One region of the Paraburkholderia sp. J12 genome, then DNA from elsewhere that is predicted to be linked to it. Evidence: predicted binding sites of a transcription regulator. Region 1 holds the regulator's gene; each other region holds the start of a gene.
The links. The regulator FliA, encoded in region 1, starts transcription of late flagellar genes. The targets are predictions, from matches to a motif close to CTAAAGTTTNNNNNNNNNNNGCCGNTA.
Positions count from the first base shown of each region.

Region 2: U5760_RS04570 (DUF4088 family protein) is a predicted target of FliA. The motif match lies at 5,959-5,985, and genes of this name have one in related genera.
Region 3: fliD (flagellar filament capping protein FliD) is a predicted target of FliA. The motif match lies at 4,276-4,302, and genes of this name have one in related genera.

Region 1 is NZ_CAJMZC010000002.1:735,885-745,738, forward strand. It holds gene flhF (flagellar biosynthesis protein FlhF) at 203-2,269, shown strand; gene U5760_RS08340 (MinD/ParA family protein) at 2,262-3,215, shown strand; gene U5760_RS08345 (RNA polymerase sigma factor FliA) at 3,261-3,992, shown strand; gene U5760_RS08350 (flagellar protein FlgN) at 4,124-4,570, opposite strand; gene flgM (flagellar biosynthesis anti-sigma factor FlgM) at 4,606-4,956, opposite strand; gene flgA (flagellar basal body P-ring formation chaperone FlgA) at 5,057-6,421, opposite strand; gene U5760_RS08365 (flagellar basal body protein) at 6,636-7,151, shown strand; gene flgC (flagellar basal body rod protein FlgC) at 7,163-7,588, shown strand; gene U5760_RS08375 (FlgD immunoglobulin-like domain containing protein) at 7,713-8,465, shown strand; gene flgE (flagellar hook protein FlgE) at 8,492-9,742, shown strand; gene flgF (flagellar basal-body rod protein FlgF) at 9,778-9,854, shown strand, end outside.
Region 2 is NZ_CAJMZC010000001.1:971,235-981,088, reverse strand. It holds gene U5760_RS04590 (MATE family efflux transporter) at 224-1,630, opposite strand; gene U5760_RS04585 (RNA-binding S4 domain-containing protein) at 1,791-2,012, opposite strand; gene U5760_RS04580 (hypothetical protein) at 2,321-2,722, shown strand; gene U5760_RS04575 (ATP-dependent helicase) at 2,753-4,978, shown strand; gene U5760_RS04570 (DUF4088 family protein) at 5,049-5,810, opposite strand; gene U5760_RS04565 (AzlD domain-containing protein) at 6,068-6,391, opposite strand; gene U5760_RS04560 (AzlC family ABC transporter permease) at 6,388-7,149, opposite strand; gene U5760_RS04555 (AraC family transcriptional regulator) at 7,297-8,220, opposite strand; gene U5760_RS04550 (CreA family protein) at 8,296-8,775, opposite strand; gene U5760_RS04545 (hypothetical protein) at 8,772-8,972, opposite strand; tRNA gene U5760_RS04540 (tRNA-Asn) at 9,133-9,208, opposite strand; tRNA gene U5760_RS04535 (tRNA-Asn) at 9,276-9,351, opposite strand; gene fdxA (ferredoxin FdxA) at 9,483-9,806, opposite strand.
Region 3 is NZ_CAJMZC010000015.1:115,945-125,798, reverse strand. It holds gene U5760_RS26355 (hypothetical protein) at 37-363, shown strand; partial or broken gene U5760_RS31720 (hypothetical protein) at 404-606, shown strand; gene acnB (bifunctional aconitate hydratase 2/2-methylisocitrate dehydratase) at 860-3,457, shown strand; gene U5760_RS26345 (VOC family protein) at 3,641-3,991, shown strand; gene fliD (flagellar filament capping protein FliD) at 4,409-5,983, shown strand; gene U5760_RS26335 (CoA-acylating methylmalonate-semialdehyde dehydrogenase) at 6,204-7,715, opposite strand; gene U5760_RS26330 (LysR family transcriptional regulator) at 7,869-8,810, shown strand; gene U5760_RS26325 (LysR family transcriptional regulator) at 8,825-9,778, opposite strand.

The sequences.
Region 1 (9,854 bases):
CATTGCGCGAATTGCCCGCATTTCCCCGCCCTGATCCATCGATCGTGAAGGCGCTGGCTTCGAAATAATTCCAACATCGGAAAAGGTCTTGCGCCCGGGGCGCCGCGTCTGACGCCCGGGGATCGCAGGGACGCTAAACAGCACGAGACCAGCAGCAAACGAAGGCGGCACGCGTGCCGCTCACCTCAATCGGGGGCTCAGCTTGAACATTCGCAAATTCATCGGCGGCACCAGCCGCGACGCGCTACGCCTCGTGCGCGAAGCGCTGGGCGCCGACGCCGTCGTCCTGTCGAACCGAACGCTCGACGACGGCAGCGTCGAAATCGTCGCGCTCGCGGACAGCGATCTCGCGGCGATCGCGCCGGCCGATGCCGCCGCGGCAGCGGGACAGCCGCTCGCCAGCGCGACGAAGCTCGGCCGTCCCGCGGCGTTCCCCGGCACGTCCACGCCCGGCGCCGCCGCCGCGGCGGGCGGCGCGAATCCGTACGCCGGCGGTGTGCCGGACGTGTTCTCGTCGGTCTTCGGCGCGAGCCCCGAGGTGGGCGCGCAGCCGGGCGCCGCACTCCCCTGGGCCGACGCCTCGGACGATAGCGACGACGACGGCGACGACGCCGCTGTCTCGATCGCCTTCGAAGGCATGCAGAAGCCTGCCGTATACGGCACGCCCGCACAGACCGGACCCGCAGGCATGCCCGGCCAAACGCAGCACGCCGCGGCGCCGATGTCGGGCGCTCACGCAAACGTGGCGGCGAACGCCGCCGCAGCGGGCGCAACCGCTGCCGCCGCACAATCCGCCGCCTCGCCGATTCCGCCGCTCGCAGCAGGCGCCGCGCGCACCGCACAGCGGCCGCTCGCGCCGCGCGAAGCCGCCGCGATGCTGGAGCAGGCCGCGGCCCAGTCGATCCTCCCCGATCCGCCGCCCATCGCCCCGCGCGGGCAGCGCACGATGGCCGAAACGAACCCCTGGTTGATCGACCACGCCCGCCGTATCGCGAACCAGCAGGAAGCCGCGCGCGCCGCGGGCATCTCGCCCGCCGATGCCATCGCGAAGGGCCTCGGCATGCCTGCCGACCCGATCCTGCCGCCCGACGTCGATGCGAGCACGCCCGAGTGGGCGCGCGAAGCCGCCGAAGTCGCCGCCCGCCGCGCCGCGGCGCGCCTCGGCCACGGCCCCGAAGCGGTCGGCCCGGCGCCTTCCGCCGCGTCGGCCAACGACGCGGGCGCGGCCGGCCCGGCTGCGAACGCGGCGCAAACCGTCAGCGAAGCGATCCGCACGCGCATCGAACAGGTCGTGAACGAGACCGTGATGCACGAGCTCGCCTCGATGCGCGGCATGATGGAAGAGCAGTTCGCGGGTCTCCTGTGGGGCGAGCGCCAGCGCCGCAGCCCGGTGCAGGGCGCGCTCACCAAGCAGCTGTTCGCGGCGGGCTTCTCGGCGCAGCTCGTGAAGATGATGATCGACCGCATGCCCGCCGTCGAAACCGACGAAGCCGGCATGGAGTGGATCCAGTCGGTGCTCGAATCGAATCTGCCGGTGCTGGAGAACGAGGAAGCCCTGATGGAGCGCGGCGGCGTGTTCGCGTTGATGGGCCCGACCGGCGTGGGCAAGACCACCACCACGGCGAAGCTCGCCGCGCGCTGCGTGATGCGCTTCGGCGCGAGCCGCGTGGCGCTCCTCACCACCGACAGCTACCGTATCGGCGGCCACGAGCAGCTGCGCATCTTCGGCAAAATCCTCGGCGTGTCGGTGCACGCGGTGCGCGACGGCGCGGACCTGCAGCTCGCGCTCACCGAACTGAAGAACAAGCACATCGTGCTGATCGACACGATCGGCATGAGCCAGCGCGACCGCGCCGTGGCCGACCAGATCGCCATGCTGTGCGGCGCGGGCCGCCCGGTGCAGCGCCTCCTGCTGCTCTCCGCGACGAGCCACGGCGACACGCTCAACGAAGTCGTGCAGGCCTACCAGAGCTCGCCCGACAAGGCGCCGCTCACGGGCTGCATCCTCACCAAGCTCGACGAAGCGACCAACCTCGGCAGCGCGCTCGACACGGTGCTGCGCTACAAGCTGCCGGTGCACTACGTTTCGACGGGCCAGAAGGTGCCCGAGAACCTGTACGTGGCCACGCGCCGCTTCCTGGTACGCAGCGCGTTCTGCGTGCCGCGCGAACATTCGCCGTTCGTGCCGCACGAGGACGACATCCCCGCGCTGCTTTCCGCGCTCTCGCTGCGCACGGGTTCGCAGTCTCCCGAGGTTCAGTTTGGATAAGTTCGTGATCGATCAGGCCGAAGGGCTGCGGCGGCTGCTGGCACGCGTCGGCTCGCGCGTGGTCGCCGTCACGGGAGGCGCGGGCGCGCCGGGCCGCACGACGACCGTGGTGAATCTGGCCGCGGCGCTCACCGAGCAGGGCAAGGACGTGCTCGTGATCGACGAGTGCCTCGGACCGCATTCGGTGTGCACGACGCTTGGCGGCGTGCGCGGCGCGGGCAACTTCGAGGCCGTCATGCGCGGCGAGATGGCGCTCGCCGATGCCGTGGGGCGTCATGGGCTCGGCTTCAGCGTGCTCGCCGCCTCGCGCGAGAACCGCGCGCGCTACACCGGTGCGCAGTTGCAGAAAGTGCTGGCGGGGCCCGCCGACGTCGTGCTGATCGATGCCCAGCTCGACGCCGAAGGCGCCCTGTCACCGCTCGCGCTGCATGCGCACGACGTGCTGATCGTGATGCGCGTGTGCGCGCAGTCGATCACCGACACCTATGCGAGCGTGAAGCGCCTGCATTTCGCGCACGCGATCGGGCAGTTCCGCGTGCTCGCGAACCAGGTGGCGAGCGTGGAGGAAGCGCAGTCGGCCCTCGAAAACCTCGCGGGCGTGGCGAGCCGCTACCTGAGCGTGACGCTGGAAAGCGCCGGCTGGGTCGCGGCCGACCCGCACATGCCGCGCGCGGTGCAACTCTCGCGCTGCATCGTCGACGCGTTTCCGTCGACGGCCGCCGCGCGCGATTTTCGCCATCTCGCCGATGCGCTGCCGCACTGGCCGATGCGGCCGGCGGTGTCGTCGCGCTCGCCGGGCACTTCGCGCCTGCTGGGCGCGGCGGCTGCCGCGGCCGCGGACGCATTCGTTTCAACCGTTGCTGGCGTTACATCCGCCCCCGAGCCGGCCCATGCGGGCTGGCGGGCCGATCCGCCCGCGCAGCGCCCCACGACGCAGCCCGCTTGAGCGGCGCCGCGGAACGTTGCAGAGGACATGTTGCAGGAGAGCACGATGTATAACGCTCAAGGAAAAATCTCGCAGGCCGACGTGCTGACGAAGTACGCGCCGCTCGTGCGGCGTCTCGGGCTGCAGCTCGTCGCCAAGATGCCCGCGAGCGTTGACCTCGACGATCTGATCCAGGCCGGCATGATCGGCCTGATGGATGCGGCCAACCGCTACAAGGAAGACCAGGGCGCGCAGTTCGAGACCTACGCGAGCCAGCGCATTCGCGGCGCGATGCTCGACGAGCTGCGCAGCAACGACTGGCTGCCGCGCAGCCTGCGCCGCACCTCGCGCGAGGTGGAAACGGCCGTGCACCAGGTGGAGCAGCGCCTCGGGCGCGCGGCGAGCGAAACCGAAATCGCCGACCATCTGAACATGCCGCTCGACGATTACCAGTCGATGCTGCAGGATCTGCACGGCAGCCAGCTCATCTATTACGAGGACTTCGACCGTTCCGCCGAGGACGAGCCGTTCCTCGACCGCTACTGCGTCGACCATTCGGACCCGCTTTCGGCGCTGCTCGACGACAGCCTGCGCGGCGCGCTGATCGAGGCGATCGACCGGCTGCCCGAGCGCGAGAAGCTCCTGATGTCGCTCTACTACGAGCGCGGCATGAACCTGCGCGAGATCGGCGCGGTGATGGAGGTGAGCGAGTCGCGGGTATGCCAGCTGCACAGCCAGGCCGTGGCGCGCCTGCGCACGCGGCTGCGCGAGATGGCCTGGGCAGGGTCGGAGAACTGAGGCGGAGGCTGGCCTCGAGGGATCGCGACCGGAGAGCCCCAGGGCTGCAAGGCCGCAAAAGCAAAAAGCCGAAGCGCACAACGCTTCGGCTTTTTGCTTTCTTACCTGCGTTTATCCGCAAATACGGCGACTCAAAGCCCGAACGCAGGCAACCGCCCATCCGGGCCGTAGAGCATCGGCGCGGAATTTCCCGTGTCGCCGCGCAGGATCGCGAGCGCGCGGCGGTTATGTTCCATGCGCGTGCGGATCATCATGCCGATCGTGAGATTGGCGCGCCGCGCGCGCTCGGTCGAACCCTTGAGCAGTTGCCACTGGCCGGCGAGCCGGTCGTCGTGCTCGCACGCCATCTCGATGCCCTTCGGACCGGCCGGCAGGCCAAGACCCGCGAGCTCCGCGTCGCGCACCTTCTCCAGACCGGCGAGGCGCTGCGTGAGCGTGGTCTTCTGCTCGACGATCTGCGGCAGCGACCCCATGCCGTCCAGCGACGTGAGCGCCTTCTGCTCGACGGCGAGGAGCGATGCGAAGGCCTCAACGGTGGCGTGTTCGTCGATCAGCGTGGCTAGCAGGGCGTCTTTCATCGTCGCTCAAAAAATAGTCGCCTTTCGGGCGGGTTTCAGTTCCCCGAAGTCGGCGTCAGCAGGTCGCGCGCGGTTTGCAGCACGCCGTCCGCGATCTTGCCGGTGTCGATCTGCAGGGTGCCATTGCGGATCGCGCTCTTGATCGACTCGACCTGGGCCGTGTCGATGTCGGCGGAACCGCTTGCCGCGAGCGAGCGCAGCGAGGACGAAAGCGCCGAGAGGCTCACGTTCGCATCCGAGCCGGCACTGCCGGAAGACGCTTGCGCGGATGCGCCCGCGGCGGCGCCACCGGCGCTCGCGGTGCCGGCCGATTCGCCTTGCTGCGTGCGCGCCACGCCGTCTTGCAGCGTGCGCGGTTCATTGCGGGTGGTGGAGTCGATTTTCACGATGGCTCTTCCTGATCGATTTGATCGTGATATCGGCAGCCGCCGGCCCGAACTTTAGTGTGAAACTCCTGCCGTTACATGCTGTTACGTGTGCTACCGCTCATATCTGGATCTGCACGGTGCCGGCGTCCTTCACGACACCCGTGATGATCTGCCCCCCCGAGGTGCGCACGCGCACCTGCTCGCCAGGCGCCGCATTGTTGAGCACGCTGCCTTCGGACGAGATGGTGAAGTTGGTGCCCACGGCGACCACCTTGACGGTCTGGCCGATCGTGACCGACGCCGCGCTGCGCAGCATGTCGGTGCGCAGCGGCAGGCCGGCGGAGATGCGCAGGAGCGCGAGGGCGCCCGCGGCCTGCGACGGATCGGTGATGACGGTGCGCGGCAGGCTGGCGAGATCGGCTTCGCGCGGGGTCAGGTCGGCCATGGAAAGCGTCTGGCCGGGCTCGATCTGGCGGCCTGCGACGTAGTAGGTGACGTCCACGGCCACGCGCGCGGCCACATAGAGCGTCCAGGGCTTCGCGCCCACGCAGCGCACGCCCACGGTCGTGCGGCCCCAGCTGCGCGCGCCGGGCGGCATGAACGGGTCGAGCGAGGTGCAGGCGGCGAGGCCGCGCGGGAACACCGGCGCAACGGTCACGGTGACCTTGCCGGGCAGCCCCACCGACTGCTGCTGCAGGAACGAGAGCGCGGCGGCGCGGATCGATTCGCCGTCCTGCTGACCTGCGGGCACCGGCTGCGCGGCGGCGGTAGCCGGGGCCATGGCGGTGTTTGGCGGCGCGGCCACGTTCTGTTTCGCGGCGGCGGCGGTGTTCGCGTTCGGGTTCGTACTCGCGACCGCGGCGGCGTAACGCTGGATGGCGTTGGCGCGCGCATTGGCGGCTGCGTAGCCGGCCTGAGCCTCCGGTCCTGAAGCCTCGACCACCACCGGCGCCACGCGGCTCGACGCCGTGGCGACGTTCACGCGCGGCAGCGCGTTCGCGCCATTGCGTGCGGCCGACGGCGTGGCGACGCCCGGCACCGATGCGGCGGTTGCGGTCGTGCCCGGCGCGGGAATCGTGACGATCTGCGGTGCGTCGGCTTGCGGGGCGCTCCCGCGCTCGCCCGGACCGGGGATCGTGATCATGCCGCCGGGCGCGCTGTCGCTGCCGGTGCTGCTCGCGCCGTTGGGCAAGCGCGAAAGTGCCGCGTAATTCGGCGCCGTGGCGGCCGCAGGCGCGCTGCCGGGCGCTGCGAGCATGGCGCTCATGCGTACGGCATCGGACCCGGCGCGATCGCCCGGACCCGGAATATAGATCTGGCTATCCGAAGATTGCGTCGGTTGCGCAGACTGCGCACGCACACCGCCCGCCGCGGCCAGGCCGCAGCACAGCGCGACGCCCGAAAGCCGCGCGAGGAACGCACCGCCGCGCGAGCGCCGGTCCATGCCGGCGCGGCGCGCTCGGGTTGGGGCAGTCTGCGGCATGGCGATCTCTCCAGAATTGCATTGACACGCATCGCATTCTAGGCGGCGTCCCCCGCGCGCTTACGTCGAATAGAGGGGCGCTTTCCCGGCTATTCGTCCGATTGGTTCTTGCCAGCCCCGCCTAACATTCCTCTCCATGCGAAAAGGTCTGCGCATTGCGCGGGCCGTCTTTCATTTCGTGTTCGTCTCACGTAAGGACAACGGAGAACGCCCGATGCTGGACAAACTCGACGCCGAATTCGCCTTCGGCCGCGAAGCGCTCGACGTGCGCGCCACCCGTCAGGCGCTCCTGTCCGCGAACATCGCGAACGCCGATACGCCCGGCTACCTCGCGCGCGACGTCGACTTCTCGGCTTCGCTCGCGGGCGCGCTCCGGCAGCAGGGCGCCACCACGCCGTCCGGCATGGCGAGCCCGGTCGGCGGCAATGCCGCGCCGCTCGCGATGACGCAGCCCGCGGGCGTGACGAGCGGCATGACCATGGCGACCACGGAAGCGGGCCACATGGCCGGCAACGTGAAGCTGATTCCCACGGGCGGCCCGAGCGAGCAGTACACGAGCCCGCTCATGTACCGCAACCCCACGCAGCCCGCGCTCGACGGCAATACGGTGGATCTCGACACCGAACGCGTGCAGTTCGCCGATAACGCGCTGCACTTCGAGGCGGGCATGACGTCGCTGTCCGGACAGATCAAGACGATGCTCTCGGCGATTACGTCGGGTTCGAGCTAAGGAGCGAAACCATGCCATCCCTGATGAATATTTTCAGCGTTGCCGGCTCCGCCATGACGGCCGAGTCGCAGCGCCTGAACGTGACGGCGTCCAACCTCGCCAACGCCGACTCCACCACGGGCCCCGACGGTCAGCCCTACAAGGCGAAGCAGGTGGTGTTCGCGGTCGATCCGCTGGGCGGCTCGCGCACGGCCTCGGGCCAGCAGGTGGGCGGCGTGAAGGTGACGGGCGTGGTCGACGACCCCACGCCCATGAAGCAGACCTACGACCCGAGCAACCCGTCCGCGGACGAGAACGGCTACGTGACGATGCCCAACGTCGACCCGGTGCAGGAAATGGTGAACATGATCTCGGCGTCGCGCTCGTACCAGGCCAATGTCGAAACGCTGAACACCGCCAAGCAGCTGATGCTCAAGACCCTGACGATCGGCACCTGAGCGGCGCATTGGCGGCCTGCGGGCCGCGCGGCCGGGCCGGACGCATTCGGGCAAACCCTTCGGGCAAACGTTAAGCAGCAACACCACACGCAAGAACAGACGAAACGCATCCCAGGAGAACGCGTTGACCACCAACACCACCATCGGCGGCAGTAGCGCCACCGTATCGCAGCAGCTGCTCGACACGATGAACGGCACGAGCACCGCAAGCTCGTCCGGTTCCACGAGCGGCACGAGCGCGAGCGACCTGCAGACCACCTTTCTGCAGTTGCTCGTCACGCAGCTGCAGAACCAGGATCCGACCGATCCGATGGACAGCTCGCAGATGACCTCGCAGCTCGCGCAGATCGACACGGTGTCGGGCATCGGCCAGCTCAATACTTCGCTCTCGTCGCTCTCCACGCAGCTCTCCGCGGGCCAGAACGCCCAGGCCGCTCTCCTGATCGGCTCGACGGTGCTCGCCCCCGGCAGCAGCTTCGCGGTGTCGGCCGCGAGCTCGGGCTCCGGCTCGAGCGCAAGCTCGAGTTCGGGCGACGCGATAGCGCAGATCGGCGTTTCGCTGCCGGCGGCGGTGTCGGACGTGAAGCTCACGATCACCAACTCGTCGGGCCAGGTCGTCAACACGATCGACCTCGGCGCGCAGTCGGCGGGCACGGTGCCGGTCAGCTGGACGCCGACGGATACGACGGGCGCCGTGCTGCCGGCCGGCACCTATACGGTCAGCGCCGCGGCCACGACCAACGGCCAGGCCGCCACGGCCACCGCGCTCGTCGCGAGCCAGGTCACGGGCGTGGTCCAGCAGACGGGCGGCGCAGCCGGCCTGCAGCTCGCCAACGGCAAGACGGTCGCGCTGTCGAACGTCGCCGGCATCGAATGATCCAGACATAACGCGGAGAAGAAAACATGGGCTATCAACAAGGTTTGAGCGGTCTCGCCGCAGCGTCGAACGACCTCGATGTGATCGGCAACAACATCGCGAACGCGAACACCGTCGGCTTCAAGCAAAGCACGGCGCAGTTCGCGGACGTCTACGCGAACACCCTCGCGACTTCGGTGAACAACCAGATCGGTCTGGGCGCCGCGCTGGCCAACGTGCAGCAGGACTTCTCGCAAGGCACGATCAACACCACGGGCCAGGCGCTCGACGTGGCGATCAACGGCAACGGCTTCTTCCAGATGTCGAACAACGGCACGCTCACGTATTCGCGCAACGGCGTGTTCCAGCTCAATTCGAACGGCTTCATCACGGACGCCCAGGGCAACGACCTGATGGGCTATGCCGCGAACTCGACCGGCGTGATCAACACGGCGCAGACGGTGCCGCTGCAGGTGCCGACCACCAACATCGCGCCGCTCGCGACCACTTCGGTCTCGGCGCAGGTGAACCTGAACGCGCAGGGCACGGCGCCCACCGTCACGCCGTTCAGCCCGACGAATTCGAGCAGCTACAGCTACTCCACCTCGATCACGGGCTTCGACTCGCTCGGCGGCACGCAGACCATCAATCTGTACTACGTGCAGAACGGGACGGGTTCGGCCCAGGTCTATGCGGTGAACAACGGCACGACGACCGACCTCGGCACGATGGCGTTCAACTCCTCGGGCCAGCTCTCGGGCACGACGCTGCCGCCGGTTCCGCCGGCGACGACGGGCACCGCGACCGCCTCGACGGGCATCTTCAACCTGACGATCAATCCGACCGACGGCGCGGCACCGCAGACCGTCTCGATCAACGTCAACGGCACGACCCAGTTCGGCGGCGCGAACGGCGTGAACAACCTCACGCAGAACGGCTACGCGAGCGGCACGCTGTCGAACTTCACGATCGGCACCGACGGCACCATCACGGGCAACTATTCGAACGGCCAGACCATGGCGCTCGGCCAGATCGTGCTCGCCAACTTCAACAACCCGAACGGCCTCGTGAACCTGGGCGGCAACCAGTTCCAGGAAACGGCGGCTTCGGGCGTCGCGCAGGTCTCGACGCCGGGCAGCACGAACCATGGCACGCTTTCGGGCGGCGCGGTGGAAGAGTCGAACGTCGATCTGACGAACCAGCTGGTCGATCTGATCACCGCGCAGCGCAACTACCAGGCGAACGCGCAGACGATCAAGACGCAGCAGACCGTCGATCAGACGCTGCTCCAGATGTAAGCCATCCACCGGCAATGTGAGGGAACGGGCGAATCATGGACCGACTGATCTACACCGCGATGACGGGCGCCGGGCAGGCGCTCGAGCAGCAGGCCACCATCGCGAACAACCT
Region 2 (9,854 bases), on a different contig from region 1:
CCGGGTTGAGGGTTGAAGGGGGTGAAGGCGCGCGCGGCGGGACGGTGCAGGCGCCGCCGCGGTGGTGGCCAGGCGCTCGCTTTTCGGGAGTCTCCTCGTGTCCGCTGCGACCGCACGCCTTCTGGGCGGCGCGCGCAGCCGGGCTATTTTAACCGCACGCTTAATCGTTCAAGCCCGGCCGAGGGTTTGTCCCGGGATCGTCCTGCCAGGCCGTTTTGCGGTTTCAGGCCGGTGTGGTTTGCGACGCCGCCGCGGCGACGCGCAGCCGGCTCATCCGGTGAAAGCGCAGCGTCATCAGCAGCGCGACCGTCGAGAGGCCGGCTGCGAGCCCCCACCAGAGTCCGCGGGCGCCCAGCCCGAAGTGGAACGCGAGCGCATAGCCGATGGGAAAGCCGATGCCCCAGTAGCCGAGCGTCGCCGCCATCATCGGGATGCGCGTGTCCTTGAGGCCGCGCAGGCAGCCCGAGCCGACGGTCTGCACGCCGTCGGCGATCTGGAACAGCGCCGCGACGCCCAGCAGCGAGGCCGCGAGCGAGACGGTGGCCGCGTTGGCGGGGTCGTCGAGATGCAGGTAGAGCCCGACGATCCAGTGCGGCGCGAACACCATCACGAGCGCCGAGAGCGACATGAAGCCCCCGCCGAGCGCAAGGGCGACGAAACCCGCGTGGCGCGCCGCGCCGGGTTGACCGGCCCCGGTCCAGTAGCCCACGCGCACGTTGGCTGCCTGGCCGATCGCGAGCGGCACCATGAACGAAACGGAGGCCACGTTGAGCGCGATCTGGTGCGCGGCGAGCGGCGTTTCGCCGAGCAGGCCCATCAGCAGACCGGTGGCGAGGAACAGCATGGCCTCGACCGCGTAGGTGATCGCCACGGGCCAGCCGATCGAGACGAGCTCACCCATCCTGGGCGCCGTGGGGCGCCGCGCGGCGACGAAATGCTGGTGCGAAGGCCGCAGGTGCAGGAGCGCCATCAGCACGATGGCGGTGAGCCAGATCGTGATCAGGGTGGCCGTGGGCGAGCCGAGAAAGCCGAGGCGCGGCAGCCCCCACACGCCGTGGATCAGCCCGTAGTTGAGGAAGCCGTTGACGAACACGCCCGCGAGCGACACCCACAGCAGGCGTTTCGCCGCGCCGATGGCAGGCAGGAACGAGCGCAGCAATCCCACGCCGATCAGGCTCGCGGGCGCGGCCCAGCGCAGCACGGCCGCGTAGTCGTCCACGCGCTGCGCGAGCGGCGCCGGCTCGCCGAGCGCGAGCAGGATCGGGCCCGCGAACGAGAGCATCGCGAACGCGGGCAGCGAGAGCAACAGCGCGAGCGCGAGGCCAGTCCAGTAGATGTGCGGCACATCGTCTTCGTTCTGCGCGCCGCGCGCGTGCGCCACGCTCACGCTCACCGAGCTCAGCACGCCCTGCAGCACCGTCACCACGACGAAGAACAGGTTCGCGCCGAGGCCGCCCGCCGCGAGCGCGTCGGCGCCGAGCGAGCCGAGCAGCACGGTGTCGGTCACGCTCATGGCCATCTGCGAGAGCTGGGCGATGGCGAGCGGCGCGGCAAGGCGCGCGGTGTCGGCGGCGTGGCGGGAGAGCGTGGGCGGCGCGATGGCGCGCGTGGCGAGGGTCGGTCGGGTCATGAAAGACAAGCGGCGCGAAATCTCGCGCCGCGCGGAACAGGGCGTTTAAAACAGGGCGTTTTTATGATGGGCTTTCTGCCAAAGCAGACAGCTTATTGCGGGATCACCCTATTGTCGATCAATAAGCCCATTTCTGGTGCAGTTTCTTTCAGTCCGCTTTTTAGTCCGGCTCGCGTATCGCAATGCGCGTATCGCCGAGCAGCACGACCTGGCCCGCGCGGATCTTGCAGGTCTTGCGCAACTCGACCTCGCCATCCACCTTCACGGCCCCGGAGGCGACGATCTGCTTGGCCGATCCGCCGCTGTCCGCGAGTCCCGTGATCTTCAGGAGGTTGTGCAGTTCGACGAAATCGCCGGTCAGCGTGAAATCGAGGTTGGGCATGGCGTGTGCAATCCGGGGGCGGGACAAAGTGCCGCGATGGGTGGAATCGAAGGGTTCGCATCATACGGCATGCGGTGCGCGTAACGCGCTGCCGGCGTCGTAGTCGAACTGTCAGAAAGTGAAACGTTCGGTAACGGTGGCGCTCTTCGGTGAACTTCACCCAAAAACGGCGTGTCCCTAAAAAGAGCCTGTCGTCCGGTGCGGTTGTGCCTGCAGTGTTTCACGGCAGGCTCCATCGAGCGGGGCGCGCCCGGCAGTCCGCTACGCCGGCCGCAGCACCCGGAACATAACTTCAGAGAGGATACGCCATGACCCAGATTCGCAAACTGCTGACCGGAGTCGCCCTGACGGCCTGCGCCGCGGCTTTCACCCACGGCGCGCTCGCGCAGGGCGCCGACCCGAATGCCCAGATGCCGCCGCAAGCACCGTCTCAGGCGCCCGCTGCCGCCGGAGTGGCGCAGCCGGCGCCTGCCCCGCAGAATCTGACCGCGCCGGGGCCCACCGATCCGCTCGTCCAGAAGCGCAACGCCAATGCCGAGGCGAACGCCCAGTATCGCGAGGCGAAGAAGGACGCGAAGTCGCAGTACAAGGCGCAGGTGCAGGACGCGAAGATCAACCGCAGGGCCGACCGCCAGGCGGCCGACCATGAAATGAAGAGCGAGATGCAGGGGCAGTCCGCGCAGCAGCCGGGCGGCAGCACCGAGCACTGAGCCGGGGCGGTTCTGTTGTTTTCGGCATAAATGCCGCCAGATCGCGTCGGGATCGGCGCTTGCCGGGGCGAGGTGTATGGATATACAGTATGCGTCGCCCCCCGATCCCTGACGCTCACTGCCGTGTCTACAGTAGTCGATCCCGCCGCCGTCGATCCCGATGCAGCCGCCTACCTCTCGAAGCTCAACGAGGCGCAGCGCGCCGCCGTCGAGCATGGCGGCACGGCGGCCTTCGCGCCGGGCGCGGCATTGCCGGCGCCGCTTCTGGTGATCGCCGGCGCTGGCTCGGGCAAGACCAATACGCTCGCGCACCGCGTCGCGCATCTCGTGGTCAACGGCGCCGATCCTCACCGCATCCTGCTGCTCACGTTCTCGCGCCGCGCCGCGCAGGAGATGACGCGCCGTGTCGGCCGCATCGCCGCGAGCGTGCCGGGCGCGGCCGCCGTGCTGGCGCAGGGACTCACGTGGGCCGGCACGTTTCACGGCATCGGCGCGCGCCTTCTGCGCGAATACGCCGGGCAGATCGGCCTGGCGCCCGCGTTCACGATCAACGACCGCGAGGATTCCGCCGACCTGATGAACCTCGTGCGCCATGAACTGGGGCTTTCGGCGAAGGAGAAGCGCTTTCCTTCGAAGAACACCTGCCTCGCGATCTATTCGCGCGTGGTCAACACCTCGGATCCGCTCGCGAACGTGCTGGCCCGTTCGTTCTCGTGGTGCCTCGAATGGGAACCGCAGCTCAAGACGCTCTTTGCCGGCTATGTCGACGCAAAGCAGAAGCAGAACGTGCTCGACTACGACGACCTGCTGCTCTACTGGGCGCACATGGCCGCCGAGCCCGCGCTCGCGGCCGATCTCGCGAGCCGCTTCGATCACGTGCTGGTGGACGAGTACCAGGACACCAACCGCCTGCAGGCGGCCATCCTGCTCGCGCTCAAGCCCGATGGGCGCGGCCTCACGGTCGTCGGCGACGACGCGCAGGCCATCTACTCGTTTCGCGGCGCGACGGTGCGCAACATTCTCGACTTTCCCGCGCAGTTCGACCCGCCCGCGCGCCAGGTCACGCTCGAGCGCAACTACCGGTCGACACAGCCTATTCTCGCGGCCTCGAATGCGGTGATCGACGCTGCCCGGGAGCGTTTCACCAAGAACCTCTGGAGCGAGCGGCCCTCGGCGCAGCGCCCGCGCCTTGTGAGCGTGGCCGACGAAGCCACCCAGGCGCGTTACGTCGTCGAGCAGATCCTCGCCGCGCGCGAGGAGGGCATGAAGCTCAGGCAGCAGGCCGTGCTGTTTCGCGCGGCGCACCACAGCGCGGCGCTCGAAATCGAGCTCGCGCGGCGCAACATCCCGTTCGTGAAGTTCGGCGGCCTGCGGTTTCTGGACGCCGCGCACGTCAAGGACGTGCTCGCCGTGCTGCGCTGGGCGGAGAACCCGCTCGACCGGGTGGCGGGCTTTCGCGTCGCGCAGTTGCTGCCGGGCGTGGGACCTGCAACGGCCGCGCGGCTGCTCGATCAGGTCGCCGCGTGCACGGGTGCCTGGCGCGCGGCCGAGGCGCTCGCCGCCTTCGCGCCGCCGCCGCGTGCCGCCGTCGACTGGGCCGCGTTCGCCGCGCTCATCGAGAACATCGGTGCGCGCTCGACACCGTGGCCCGCCGAGTTCGAGTGCGTGCGCCGCTGGTACGAGCCGCATCTGGAGCGCAACCACGAGGATGCGTCCGTGCGTCTTGCGGACCTGTTGCAGATGGAGAGCATCGCGAGCACCTATGCCTCGCGCGAACGCTTTCTCACCGAACTCACGCTCGATCCGCCCGACGCGACGAGCTCCGAATCGGCCGATCCGCTGCTTGACGAGGACTACCTGATTCTCTCGACGATCCATTCGGCGAAGGGGCAGGAGTGGCGCAACGTGTTCGTGCTCAACGGCGTGGACGGCTGCATTCCCTCCGATCTGGGCGCGGGCAGCGACGAAGAGCTCGAAGAGGAGCGGCGCCTGCTTTACGTGGCGATGACGCGTGCGAAGGAGGACCTGCATATCGTCGTGCCGCAGCGCTTCTACGTGCACAACCAGACGGCGCAGGGAGATCGCCACGTGTGGGCGTCGCGCACGCGTTTCATCGCGGCGGCCGCGCTGCCGCTCTACGAGTCGCGCGCCTGGCCGCCGGCGCCCGTCGTCAGCGCACCGAGCGCGGCGGGCCTTGCGGCCGCCGCGCAGGCGAAGATCGAGATTGGCGCGAAGCTCAGGAAGATGTGGGACTAGCAGCCCGGGCTGCGCGGGCTTGCAGCGCCGGAAGGGCCGGACGGGGCTGAAGAGCCTGAACCCGCCCGTCTCAGTTCGACTGGCGGCGCGGCTGGCTGCGCTGCGGCGGCACGAAGAAGTTGCGCAGCCACGCGGCGAGGCGCGTGAAAACGTCGTCGGGTTCCTCGACGAAGATTTCGGGCTTGAGCAGGCGCAGGTATTCCATGATCTGCTGCGCCTCCTGCTTCTGGAACACGCCGTGCGTGATCGCGAGCCGCAGCAGGCCGCGCAGTTCGCCCAGACGCTCGCGCGCCGTGCTGCCGGTGCTCGTCTCGCAGCCGATCTTCGCTTCGTAGATGCGCTGGCGCAGCGATTCGGAGAGGCGCCACGCGGGCGTCTGCATCTTCTCCTCGAGCGTCTGCATGTCCTCGACCGACGACTTGATCTGCGCCGCGAGCGGATCGATCAGTACCTGATCGCCCTGCGCTTCGTTCACGATCGCCGCCGCCCATTCGCGGCACTGCTTGGCGAGCTCCTCGGGCGTCCACTCGGGGCGCGAGGCAAAGCCGAAGCCGAACTCGCCGGCCTGACGCAGCAGGATCGAGACGACCTCCGGGAATTCCTTGTCGAGCGTGCGCTTGGCCCAGGCATACTGGCCGCCCGTCAACATGCGCTGCACCGCGTGTTCGGTGAGCGGCGTCATGTTGTCGAGCAGCTTCGCGCGCAGAAAGTCCTCGAATGAAGGCGTCGCGAACTGCGGGTCGAGCTTGAGCGACACGCGCAGAAAGGCGTCGAAGTCCTTGCGCAGCGACGCTACCGTTTCGTCCTTCAGGTTGAGGGTGATGTGCCCCATGTAGTTGCCCCGTGTGATCTTTGCCGCACTGCGCCGTGCCGGCAGTCTCCCGGCAAGGGGGACGCCGTGCGGCGCGGTGCGCCGCGTGCCCGCGCCGCCGGCCGCGAAGATACGCGGGCGGCGGCGCCAAAGCAGGCCATGACGGGATTAACGGCGCTCGGGGGGGAAACTTGAGAAGTGCCGCAGCATCGGGCCCTTTCTCGCTTTTTTAGCCGGTTGAGGCGGTTCCGGTGCACCACGGCGGGGCGTTGCGCGCCTCAGCGCAGCACCACGCCCTGCCAGAAAAAGAACACCCCAAGGCCGACCGCGATCGTCACGAGCGGACGCCGCGTGAGTACGCTCACCGCGATGGCGGCGAGCGCGCCCACCAGCTGCGGATTGCGCCACGTGAGCTCGGCGCCCTGGCCGTGCGGCGAGACGGCCATCGGCACGATGATCGCCGTGAGCACGGTCACGGGCACGAAGCCGAGCGCGGTGCGCACGAGCGGCGGGAAGACGAGCCGCTCGCCGAGCACGAAGACGACCGTGCGGATGAGCCAGGTAATGAGGGCCATGCCGAGAATGAGGACGACATAGTTCATTGCCGGGCTCCTGCGGCCGTATGCGGACCGGCGTGATTGTCGCCGTTGCGCGCAGTGGCGGGCGGCGCGTCGCGCGACGGGGCGGGCGCGCCGCCGGGTGTGCCCTTGCTGGATTCGCGGCGCGGCAGCGAGAGCGCCACACCTACCGCGACGCCCGCGAACACGGCGGCGAGCAGGCCGAGCTTGTACGGCCAGCCCTGCCAGAAGAAAGCGAGCGCGCCGGCGGTGACGGCCGCGGCCACGTAGCGCACTGCCACGAGCTGCGGCACCACGATGGCGATGAAGGTGGCGACCATCGCGAAGTCGAGCCCGAGCGACTGCAGGCCCGGGAACGCGGCGCCGAACAGCAGGCCGACGGCGGTCCAGATCTGCCAGTTCACGTACATCGCGACGCCCGAGCCGAGGAAGTGCCAGGGCGAGACGTCGTCGCCGGGCGGATGGCGGCGGAAGTGCGCCCACGCGACGGCGAAGACCTCGTCGGTGAGCAGGCCGCCCAGCACGAGACGCCAGCGCAGCGGCAGGTGCGAGACGTAGGGGGCGAGGGTCGCGCTATAGAGCACGTGGCGCAGGTTCACGACGAGCGTGGTCGCCCAGATCACGATGAAGCTCGCGTGCGAAGCGATCAGGCCGAGCGCGATGAACTGCGCGGAGCCCGCAAAAACGGCGAGCGACATCAGCTGGCCGTGCCAGGGCGCGAGCGGGCCCGACGTGACGAGCGTGCCGAAAATGACGCCGAAAGGCGCCGCGCCGACCATCATGGGGATCGTGTCGCGCGCGCCGGCGATGAACTCCTGGGAGCGGTTGGGATGGGTGGTCAAGCTGTCCTCCTGATACTGGGGGCAGCTTAGCGGGTGCGCGCCCGCCTGGCTTGTACGTTCTTGCGGCGCGCGGATCGATAAATCGGCTCAGGTCCCCTGCCAGCGTCCCGGCGGCACGCCGAACATGCGCCGGAAATGGCGCGTGAAATGGCTCTGGTCGGTGAAGCCGCTGGCGGCTGCGACATCGGCGACCGAGGCGCCCGCGCGCAGCGGCGCGAGCGCGCGCTGCAGACGCAACTGCGTGCGCCAGGCGTGTGGCGGCAGGCCGGTGGCCTGCGTGAAAAGCCGGGTGGCATGGAACGGCGAGAGGCCCACCGCCTCGGCCAGATCACCTACCCGCAGCGGCGTGGCGAGATCGGCGGCGAGCAGGGCTTTCATCGTTTCCACGCGTGGATCGTTCAGCGTCGGCCGCAGCGGTGCTTCGTGCGTGCGCGCATGGCGGGTGAGCAGGGCGGAAAGCGCATCGAGCAGGGCGCCTTCCACGAGCAGCAGGTCGCTGCCGGGGTTGTCGGGGCTGGCCGCCACCGAACCCGGGGCGTGCGGCGCGGCGCGAAGGGTGACCTGAGCGCCGGACGCCGCGCGCCGGCGGTCGGTATCGGCTTCGAGCAGCCGGTGCGCGCGGGACAGGCGCCGGGCGAGATCGGGATCGCGGATCACATCGGCGCCGAACCAGGGCAGCGGCTGCGTGCACCCGGCGATTTCGTCGGCGAGACCGTGCAGATAGTCGATCGGCACGTACATCACGCGATAGCGCCAGCCTTCGTCCACGGCGCGCGAGCCGGTGTGCAGCTCGCCCGGATTGATGACCGGCACGGTGCCCGCTTCGGCGACGTAGTGCGCGCCCCGGTAGCGATAGCACTCCGCGCCGTCCTCGATCACAGGAATCGCGTAGGCCTCGTGCCAGTGCGGCGCGAAGGTGTGCTCGTGATACTCGGCGGTGAGCAGATCCGCGCCGGGCAGGAGCGGCGTGCGCCAGTAGCGGGCGGAATCGCGGAAACGGCGGGCGGTCATGGCGGCAATGCAGTGGGCAAGGCAGTTGGCAATACGCTGGGCAATCCGGGCAGACGCCTCAGTGTAGCGCCGCGTTCAGCGCAGCGGGATCGTCGTGCCGGCCGGCACCGGTACGGCGGTGACGCTGTTCTTCGCGCTGCCGCTCACCACGCGGTCGCTGTAGGTCAGATAGACGAGGGCGTTGCGCTTCGCGTCCACCACGCGCACGACGTGCAGCGTCTTGAAGAGGAACGACATGCGCTCGTTGAACACGTCGTCCTGCTGCTTGAGCGGCCCGGTAAAGGCGATCTCACCGACCTGGCGGCAGGCGATGGAAGCTTCGGTGGGGTCTTCGGCGATGCCGAGCGTGCCTTTCACGCCGCCCGTGCGGGCGCGCGAGACGTAGCAGGTGACGCCTTTGACCTGCGGATCGTCGTAGGCTTCGACGACCACGCGGTCAGAACCGGTGAGACGGAAGTTGGTGTTCACGCTGCCGATCTGTTCGGCGTGGACGGTAGCCGTGGCGAGGGTGCCGGCGCACGCGAGGAGCGCGGCGAGTTTGTCGGTGGGTTTCATGCGGAGTCCGGAAGAGGGGGCTTATTGATCGGCGTGGCGGCCACTGTGTCATGTTCCGCTGCGCCTTGCTGCCGGACATAGTTCCGCATGAAGTCGCGCAGGAGTTGTGCGACGGTGCGATCGTGGGCTTTCGCTGCCGTGGCAAATTCGCTTTTCAGGGTTGCATCGACCCGGAAAGTAAAGGTTACGTCGCTCATGGCGCCACCCCAGATGTGTTACAGGGTAAGTACATCGTGAGTGCATCGTAGCACGGGTGGCAAAGCGGCAGCCGCAAGCGCGGGAGTGAGCAGAGCAGCAGAACGTGCTGCCGGAAAAGAAAAAAGGCGTTGCGCGGTTACGCGCAACGCCTTCGATTTTTGGCTCCCCGACCTGGGCTCGAACCAGGGACCTACGGATTAACAGTCCGGCGCTCTACCGACTGAGCTATCGGGGAACAGCACTACAGCAACTCTTCACTACATAAAAAAGCCCGTTGTGGTTAACGGGCTTTTGCGATTCTTTGGCTCCCCGACCTGGGCTCGAACCAGGGACCTACGGATTAACAGTCCGGCGCTCTACCGACTGAGCTATCGGGGATCAACAAAAGCAGAGAACGAGATTCTATGGGGCGCGGCGGGATCTGTCAACACCCGGGCGCCATCCCAAAAACAAATCCGCTTCGGGTGACGTGAGCCTCAGCGCGCCATCAATGTGTCGTCAGGGTGCAATCAGCGCGCCAAAAGCGCGAGCTTGTCCTTCACGTCCTTGAATTCGTCGGCTTCGGGCAGCGGCGCCTTGGTCTTGGTGATGCTGGGCCAGCCCTTCGCCAGTTCGGCGTTCAGGGCGGTGAAATGTTGCTGGTCGCCAGGCACGTCTTCTTCGGCGTAGATGGCGTTCACCGGGCACTCGGCCACGCACACGGCGCAGTCGATGCACTCGTCCGGGTCGATCGCGAGGAAGTTGGGACCTTCGCGAAAGCAGTCCACCGGGCACACATCGACGCAGTCGGTATAGCGGCACTTGATGCAGCTTTCGGTCACAACGTGGGTCATTCAGGCAGCTCCTGCAAGCTTTTGTATAGTGGGACGGCGTCTGGGCCA
Region 3 (9,854 bases), on a different contig from region 1:
AGCGCCCCGGTTTAAGAGAGCCGGAGGGTGGATTCAGTGAGCAATACGTTAAATCGGCTAGTGGCCTGGAGTGCGCGCGCAGGGGTGCTGGGCGCCGTGCTGTTGGGCGTTCCGGTCGCGCACGCGCAGGGAACCGGCGGCACGGGCAGTGTGCCGGCGAGTATGTTCTTCAACGAAGCCAGCCTGGCCACCACCGCCGCGCCCAATGTTTCGGGCGACCTCAAGACCGGCACAGATTTCCTTCCCGCTTTGGCCCCCGCTCCCGCCGGAACCGAGCCGCCGACCCGCGTAGTGCCTTTTTTTGAGGGCAGCTATGGACACCACCCGGCCGTCGGGCTCAATTTCCTGTTCGACCTCGGGTGACGAGCGGGGCCACGGACACAGCACGCGATTTCAACCGCCGCGTGAAGACTGGGAATCGCTGTTCTGCGCGCACGGCATGAAGCACCCGTTACCCCGCATGCACATGCTGGACGGGTTCAACGAAGGCTGGATCCGCTTCGAAGCCCCGCCGATGCGATCGTTCGCGGGAGCATCGAACGCATCGAACTCGACACGGTACTCGAAACGCTGGTGAACCGCGCGGCGAGGCAGGAAGCTTCGTAGGCAATCGCCCGTGTGGCATTTCAGGTTTGCCACCTTCCCGGTACGCATTTCATCAAGATTCAGGTAGATTCCGACGCACCACAAATCTATGTCATTGATTTACCTAAATTTTAATTTTTAACTCTTATATAAGATATAAGACATTTGACAATACAGGCCTCTGGAACTAGAATCGCGTCCAAAGCCGCGCCCGGGACATAACCGTCCCGGCGCGCGGGGAAAGCCCCCCAACCCATTTCCAGCAGGTCCCCCCATGCTTGAAAACTTTCGTGCTCACGTAGCCGCCCGCGCCGCGCTCGGCATTCCTCCCCTCCCGCTGACCGCCCAGCAGACCGCCGAACTGGTGGAGCTGCTGACGAACCCGCCCGCGGGCGAAGAGCAAACGCTGCTCGACCTGATCACCCACCGCGTGCCCGCCGGCGTGGACGAAGCCGCGCGCGTGAAGGCCGGCTTCCTCGCCGCCGTGGCCAAGGGCGAGATCGCCTGCGCGCTGATCTCGCGTGCGCGCGCGACGGAACTGCTGGGCACGATGCTGGGCGGCTACAACATCGCCCCGCTGATCGAACTCCTCGCGGATGCCGAAGTGGGCACCGTCGCCGCGAACGCGCTGAAGAACACCCTCCTGATGTTCGATCAGTTCCACGACGTCAAGGAACTGGCCGACAAGGGCAACGCCAACGCGCGCGCCGTGCTGCAAAGCTGGGCCGACGCCGAATGGTTCACGAGCCGCCCGGAAGTGCCGCAGAGCCTGACCATCACGGTCTTCAAGGTGACGGGCGAAACCAACACCGACGACCTCTCGCCGGCTCCGGATGCCACCACGCGCCCGGACATCCCGCTGCACGCGCTGGCAATGCTCAAGAACGCCCGTCCCGGCATCACGCCGGAAGAAGACGGCAAGCGCGGCCCGGTCAAGTTCATCGAGTCGCTGAAGGAAAAGGGCCATCTGGTCGCTTACGTGGGCGACGTGGTCGGCACGGGCTCCTCGCGCAAGTCGGCGACCAACTCGGTGCTGTGGTTCACGGGTGAAGACATTCCCTTCATCCCGAACAAGCGCTTCGGCGGCGTGTGCCTCGGCAGCAAGATCGCCCCGATCTTCTACAACACGATGGAAGATGCCGGCGCCCTGCCGATCGAGCTCGACGTGTCGAAGATGGAAATGGGCGACGTGGTCGAACTGCGCCCGTACGACGGTAAAGCTCTCAAGAACGGCGAAGTCATCGCGGAGTTCAAGGTCAAGTCCGACGTGCTGTTCGACGAAGTGCGCGCCGGCGGCCGCATTCCCCTGATCATCGGCCGTGGCCTGACCGCCAAGGCGCGTGAAGCGCTGGGCCTCGCCCCGTCGACGCTGTTCCGCCTGCCGCAGCAACCGGTCGACAGCGGCAAGGGCTTCTCGCTCGCCCAGAAGATGGTCGGCCGCGCATGCGGCCTGCCGGAACTGAATGGCAAACAACAGGGCGTGCGCCCCGGTACGTACTGCGAACCGAAGATGACCTCGGTGGGCTCGCAGGACACCACGGGCCCGATGACCCGCGACGAACTGAAGGATCTGGCCTGCCTCGGCTTCTCGGCCGATCTCGTCATGCAGTCGTTCTGCCACACCGCCGCCTATCCGAAGCCGGTCGATGTGAAGACGCACCAGACGCTGCCGAACTTCATCAGCACGCGCGGCGGTATCGCGCTGCGCCCGGGCGACGGCGTGATCCACTCGTGGCTGAACCGCATGCTGCTGCCCGACACCGTGGGCACCGGCGGCGACTCGCACACGCGCTTCCCCATCGGCATCAGCTTCCCGGCCGGTTCGGGTCTCGTCGCCTTCGCGGCCGCCACCGGCACGATGCCGCTGGACATGCCGGAGTCGGTGCTGGTCCGCTTCAAGGGCAAGATGCAGCCGGGCGTGACCCTGCGCGATCTCGTCAACGCGATCCCGCTCTACGCCATCAAGCAAGGCATGCTGACGGTGGCCAAGCAAGGCAAGAAGAACATCTTCTCGGGCCGTATTCTCGAAATCGAAGGCCTGCCCGACCTGAAGGTCGAGCAAGCATTCGAACTCTCCGATGCGTCCGCCGAGCGCTCGGCCGCCGGTTGCACGGTGCACCTGAACAAGGAACCGATCATCGAATACCTCAACAGCAACATCACGCTGCTGAAGTGGATGATCGCCCAGGGCTACCAGGACCCGCGCAGCCTGCAGCGCCGCATCAAGGCGATGGAAGCGTGGCTGGCCGATCCGCAACTGCTGCAACCCGATGCGGATGCCGATTACGCCGCCGTGATCGAGATCGATCTGGCCGACATCCACGAGCCGATCGTGGCCTGCCCGAACGATCCGGACGACGTGAAGACGCTCTCGGACGTCGCCGGAGCGAAAATCGATGAAGTGTTCATCGGCTCGTGCATGACCAACATCGGTCACTTCCGCGCCGCCTCGAAGCTGCTGGAAGGCAAGCGCGACATCCCCGTGAAGCTGTGGGTCGCGCCGCCGACCAAGATGGACCAGAAGCAGCTGACCGAAGAAGGCCACTATGGCGTGTTCGGCACGGCCGGCGCCCGGACCGAAATGCCGGGCTGCTCGCTGTGCATGGGCAACCAGGCACAGGTGCGTGAAGGCGCAACGGTCATGTCGACGTCGACCCGTAACTTCCCGAACCGTCTGGGCAAGAACACGAACGTGTACCTCGGCTCGGCGGAACTGGCGGCAATCTGCTCGCGTCTGGGCAAGATTCCGAGCAAGGAAGAGTACATGGCCGATATCGGCGTGATTAACGCCAACGGCGACAAGATCTACCAGTACATGAACTTCGACCAGATCGAAGACTTCAAGGAAGTGGCCGACACCGTGACGATGTAAACGGGCGGTCGAGCTACGGCGCGAGGTTCGCGTTGTCGCACCACAGAATGGCGCTGCAGGCATTGTCTGCGGCGCCATTTTTTTAACTGCAATCGGTACGTCGCTTGGTCGCCTGGCCCGCCGGAGATCCTGGCGTATCGATCTCTGCTAGATTCCGGTCCACCTCCACTCCGGGACAATCCCATGAAGCTTCGCACGGTTTATCTGAAAGTGAATGACATGGCGGCATCCACCTTGTTCTGGCAAAAGCTCCTCGAACGCGAGCCGCATAAGCAGTCCGGGAAATGGACGGAATTCATGATCGACACAATCCGTCTGGGTCTTTTGCTGAACGACTTTGGCGATGAATACTCGGGCAGCAGCTCGGTGCCGGTTTTCGAATTCGAAGAACACGCCCTCCATGCATTCGTGAAACGCGCGAAAGAGAATGGCGCAGTCGTCGTGGTCGACGGATTGGAGATCGAGGCGATGAAGAGCATCGTCCTGAGCAGCCCGGACGGCCACGAGTTCGAACTCTGCATGTGTCACGCCTAGACGGCGCAGGCCGTCCCTTCCTTCCTGCCGACGAGTTCTGCGCGGCAAGCCCTTTCTGCGGATCGCCTCGCCGATCCCAATCCCATCCCGCGCCGGCGGCACGCGCCGCCGTGCCGGTGCCGCCCCGATAGCCCCCGCCCCTCTACGGCCCGTCGCCCCGCGATGCCAATGAGCATTTAAATATTGTTATAATTGGTAATAAGTTCCATATCAAAAGTTTGACTAATGGCCAAACCGGTGGTCTAGCACGCGGCGTAGTGGTATGCGCCTTCAGCTATCGAAGGCTAAAGCTTTCGTTTTCCTTGCCGTTAGCTGTATGTAGGGTTTCGAGTTACCCCTCTTCGAGAAGCGGAATACCGCTCGTTCCGGTGCGAACCGGATTGCGTTCAGACAGGCCAACCATTACGCGGAGTTCTCATGGCAACCATCGGTGGAACCCCTTCCGTCACCAACGGCACCGGCACGACGGCCCAGCAGGCAGCCGAGCAGGCGAAGGCGGCCGCACAGAGCGCGCTTCAACAGGCGGCGCAGTCCATCATCGGCGGATCGACGGGCAATAGCTCGATGAACGTGCAGGCGCTGGTCTCCGCGCTCGTGACCGCCAAGGTCGCCGGCCAGACGGCCACGCTCACCGCGAAAACCACCGCCGCCAACGCGCAGATCTCCGCCTTCGGCCAGTTGTCCGCTTCGCTTTCGGGCTTGCAGGTCGCGCTCGCCCCGCTCTTCAACGGTTCGATGCTCACGTCGTTCACGGCCACCACGAGCGGCACCGGCATCACGGCCAGCGCGGGCAACGGCGCCACCCCGGGCACCTACTCGCTCGACGTCACGCAGATCGCCAGCGCGCACAGCCTGACGTCGAGCGCGTTCGACGCGAAAAGCGCCGCTTCGCTGGGAACGGGCGCGCTCACCATTCAGGTCGGTTCGCAGTCCATGACGATCGACGTCAATGCGTCGAACAACAGCCTGAGCGGGATCGCGTCGGCCATCAATTCGGCGAACAACAATCCGGGGCTCAAGGCTTCGGTGATCAACGGCTCGAATGGCCAGCACCTTGTGCTGACCTCCACCGCCACGGGCGCGGCCAACGCGATCAGCGTCATACCGAACGACACGTCGAGCGACGCGCTCAAGAGCCTCGCCGTCAAGACGACACCGGCGAGCAACACCACGCCCGACAGCAAGTCGACGCTCACGCAGCCGGGCTCCATGTGGAGCCAGACGTCCTATGCGCTCGACGCGCAATTCACGGTGAACGGCGCGACGGCAACGAGCGCCAGCAACAACGTGACGGGCGTCATCAACGGTCTGACGTTGAACCTGACTTCGGCGGCCGTGGACACGAGCGGCAAAGGCACCGGAGCCCAGACGGTCACGGTTGCCGCCGACACGGCAAGCCAGGTCTCGACCATCAACAGCTTCGTGACGGCCTACAATTCGCTGATCGGCACCATGGGCACGCTGACGGCATTCAACAAGGGCGCGGCGGCCGGCCAGCAGGGCGCCACGCTGCTGGGCGACCCGCTCGTGAACAACCTGCGCGAGGCCCTGGGCAATATCGTCGGCGGCACGGTTGCCAGTTCGGGGGTGCGCAGCACGCTCGGGGCGCTCGGTATCACGCTGGGAGACAACGGCAAGCTGTCGCTCGATTCGGCCAGGCTCACGAGTGCGGTGCAGAACAATCCGTCGCAGGTCGGCGCGGTGTTCAACCTGACGAACGGGATCGGCAAGCAGCTCAATTCGGCCATCAAGCCCTATACGCAGACGGGCGGCCTGATTGATTCCCGCACCAACGCGGCGACGGCGAACCTGAACGACGTCACGACGCAGGGCAAGGCGTTGACGGCCTACAGCAACCAGTTGACGGCACGATACAACGCAGAATTTACGGCCTTGAACACGCTGATGTCGACGACGAACAACAATACCCAGTACCTGACGGCATTGTTTGGCGGTGCGAATAATTCTGGAGCGCTCAACAAGTCCAGGTGATCACCTGCGTGTTGACACGGCCTCGGCTGAACGATCAGCGGCGCGCGCTCGCGAAAGGGCTTTCTAGCGGCTCAAGCCGCGGCCAGGTTCGTCCGGATCGACCGTATCGACTGCGCACCCTCTCTACGCTATCTACTGGCCTGACAAAAGAGAAACGGTCCCGGGCGACGGCTTCATGCCGCCGCCCGGGACCGCTCTCAAACGCTTCGGTTAACGCGCGTTACTTCGCCACCGGCATCGTAAACTCCGCCCCCTTCTCGGTGCTTTCAGGCCAGCGCTGCATGATCGACTTCTGCTTCGTATAGAAGCGCACGCCCTCTTCGCCATACGCGTGCATATCGCCGAAGAGGCTGCGCTTCCAGCCGCCGAAGCCGTGCCATGCCATCGGCACCGGAATCGGCACGTTGATGCCCACCATGCCCACTTCGATCTGGCGGCCGAACTCGCGGGCCACGTTGCCGTCACGCGTAAAGCAGGCCACGCCGTTGCCGAATTCGTGGTCGTTGATCAGTTGCACGGCTTCCGAAAAGTCCTTCACGCGCACGCAGGCCAGCACCGGCCCGAAGATTTCCTCGCGATAGATGCGCATTTCGGGCGTGACGTTGTCGAACAGCGTGCCGCCGGTGAAGAAGCCGTCTTCGTGTCCGGGGACCTTGAGGCCGCGTCCGTCCACCACCAGCGTCGCGCCTTCTTCCACGCCACCCGTGATGTAACCCTCGATGCGCTCCAGCGCCTGGCGCGTGACGATCGGGCCCATTTCGGCATCGGCTTCCATGCCGTTCTTCACGATCAGGCTCTTCGCGCGCTCGGCGAGGCGCGGCACGATCTTGTCGGCGACGTCGCCGACCAGCACCGCGACCGAGATCGCCATGCAACGCTCGCCCGCCGAGCCGTAGCCGGCGCCGATCAGCGCGTCCACGGCCTGGTCGAGGTCGGCGTCGGGCATCACGACCATATGGTTCTTGGCGCCGCCCAGTGCCTGCACGCGCTTGCCGTGCTTCGCACCCGTTTCGTAGATGTAATTGGCAATCGGCGTGGAGCCCACGAAGCTCACCGCCTTCACGTCGCGGTGCGCGAGCAGTGCGTCCACCACGGTCTTGTCGCCCTGCACGACGTTGAATACGCCGTCCGGAAGACCGGCTTCCGTGAGCAGGCGCGCCATGAACAGCGACGCAGAAGGATCGCGCTCGCTCGGCTTGAGCACGAACGTGCAGCCCGCCGCGAGCGCCACCGGGAACATCCAGCACGGCACCATGCAGGGGAAGTTGAACGGCGTGATGCCCGCGACCACGCCCAGCGGCTGGCGCACGGTCCAGTTGTCCATGCCCGTGGACACCTGCTCGGTGTAGTCACCCTTGAGCAGTTGCGGAATGCCGCAGGCGAATTCGATCACGTCGATGCCGCGCGCGACTTCGCCCTGGGCGTCGGCGAACACCTTGCCGTGCTCGGCCGTGATGATGGCCGCGAGTTCGTCCTTGTGGCGGTTCATCAGTTCCAGGAAGCGCAGCATGACGCGCGCCCGGCGGATGGGCGGCGTGTCGCGCCAGGCCGGAAACGCGGCTTTCGCGCTCGCCACGGCCGTATCCACGTCCGCTGCCTCGCCCAGCACGAGGCGGCGCGCCACGGCGCCCGTCGCCGGGTTATAGACCGCCTGGGTACGGTCGCCCGTGCCCCGTTCGGTCTTGCCGCCAATGAAATGGACCACGTCCGCGGAATCGGTGTATGCCTGCATGTCATCTCCTCGCCAGTCGGTTTGATGACGCCCAGTGTAAGGAGGCCTTTCGAGCCTGCAAAGACATCGCAGCTGAATTGATTGTTTTCCATAATGAACAATCAAGGTATCCCACGATGAAAGATGAAGACCCGCGGTGCTATCATCGGCTCCATGGATACGCAGAAAGTCGAAGCGCTCTGGACCCATCTGCACTGGCTGAATGTGCTTGCGGAGCAAGGCAGCTATACCGCTGCCGCTACGCGCCTGGGCGTGAGCAAGGCGGCCATGAGCCAGCGCATTGCCGAACTGGAGCGGGTGGCCGGAGTCGCGCTGGTGCAGCGCACCACGCGCAGCGTGCGTTTTACCGAGGCGGGGCGGCAGCTCGTGGAGCAAACGCGCGCGCAGTTCGAACACATCGCGGCGAGCTTCGCGAGCGTGCGCGAGATGGCCGACGTCGTGCGCGGCACGGTGCGCGTGACGGCGCCCGTGGCGTTCGCGCGCCAGCAGCTCGTGCCACGGCTCGCGCAGTTCGCGCGCGCGAATCCCGAGGTGCGGGTGCAGGTGGATCTGTCCGACCGGCTCACTTCGATTGCGACCGAGGGCTTCGATCTCGCCATCCGCCACAGCGCGCAGGTGCCGGAAACGCACGTGGCATGGAAGCTTTGCGACACGCGCTCCGTCATCGTCGCCACGCCGGCCTACCTCAAAAGACGCGGCACGCCGCAGGCGCCCGCCGATCTCCCGGCCCACGACTGCCTGTTCTATCCGCGCATGCCGGGCTCGGCCGTCTGGTCGTTCGAAAAGACGGGGCGCCGCGCCGACCCTGTGCGCGCGAACGTGGCGGTGAACGGCCCGGTCTCGGCCAACAACAGCGAAGCGCTGCGCGACGCCGCGCTGGAGCATCTGGGCATCGCGCTCTTGCCCGACTTCAGTGCCCAGACCGCATTGCAGGCCCGCAAGCTGGTTCTGGTGCTCCCGGCCTGGCGGCCCGTGGGCGCGTTTGCCCCGGAACTGCATGTGCTGCGTCCCTACGGCGCCCATGTGCCGCGGGCTGTGACGCGTTTCACCGAATTCCTCCGGGAGTCCTTCGCAGGCGGCTTCCCCCTCGAATGAGGGCAGGCAGCGCGCTACTCGCCCAACGTCACGCCCACCGTCCTGCCTACCGTCCCGCCCGCGCTGCCGCCCTGCTCCAGCAGCCCCGGCAACTGCGCCTGCAACCACGCCACCACGGCGCCCGTTTTCGCCGACACCCGCCGCGAGGCCGGATAAATCACGTGAACCGCTACGTCCGGCAACCGGTAATCCGGCAACACCGGCACGAGCTTGCCTTCGGCAATCTCGTTGCGACAGCTCGGCCACTGCAGCGCGCCAATGCCATTGCCGGCCAGCAATGCGCCCAGCAGCGGGCGCCAGTGGTTACAGCGCCAGGCTGAACGCACGGACGCAAGAACGGCCGAGCCGTCCGGCCCGTCCAGGCGCAGCTTGCCGTTGCGCGCAACACTGTCGATGTGGACGAACGGATGCGCTGCGAGCGCCGCGGGCGAAGCCGGTGCGCCGGCCCGCGCCAGATAGGCGGGCGAGGCCACCAGCAGCTTGCGCATCGTGCCGAGCGGCCGCGCGACGAAGCCGCCTTCGCCCAGACGGCCCACCCGGATCGAGACGTCCACGCCCTCCACCACGGGATCGACGAAGCGGTCGTTGAGCACCAGGTCGATACAAAGCTCGGGATGGCGCTGCTGCAATTCCGCGAGCAGCAGGGGCAGCAGCGTTTCGCCCAGTCCGTGGGGCGCCGCGATCCGCAGTCTGCCGCGCAACTGCCGGTTGAAGGTGGCGACGCTCGCGGTCGCGCCATCGACCACGTCGAGCGCCTCTTTCGCGCGCGCGTAGAACACCGCCCCTACGTCGGTGACGTTGACCGAACGCGTGTTGCGATCGAGCAGGCGTGCGCCCAGGTGCTGTTCGAGCTGCCGCAGACGTTCGCTCACGGCCGGCTGCCCCAGCCCGAGATCGCGGCCGGCGGCGGAGAGCCCGCCGCATTCGACGACGCGCACGAAAACGCGCATGGCGAGAAGAATGTCCATGAGTCAACCCATTCAATTCATCAAAGAATTCGATAAGGGTAATCGACGACGCGTGCGTTCTCCCGGCTCCGGTTCT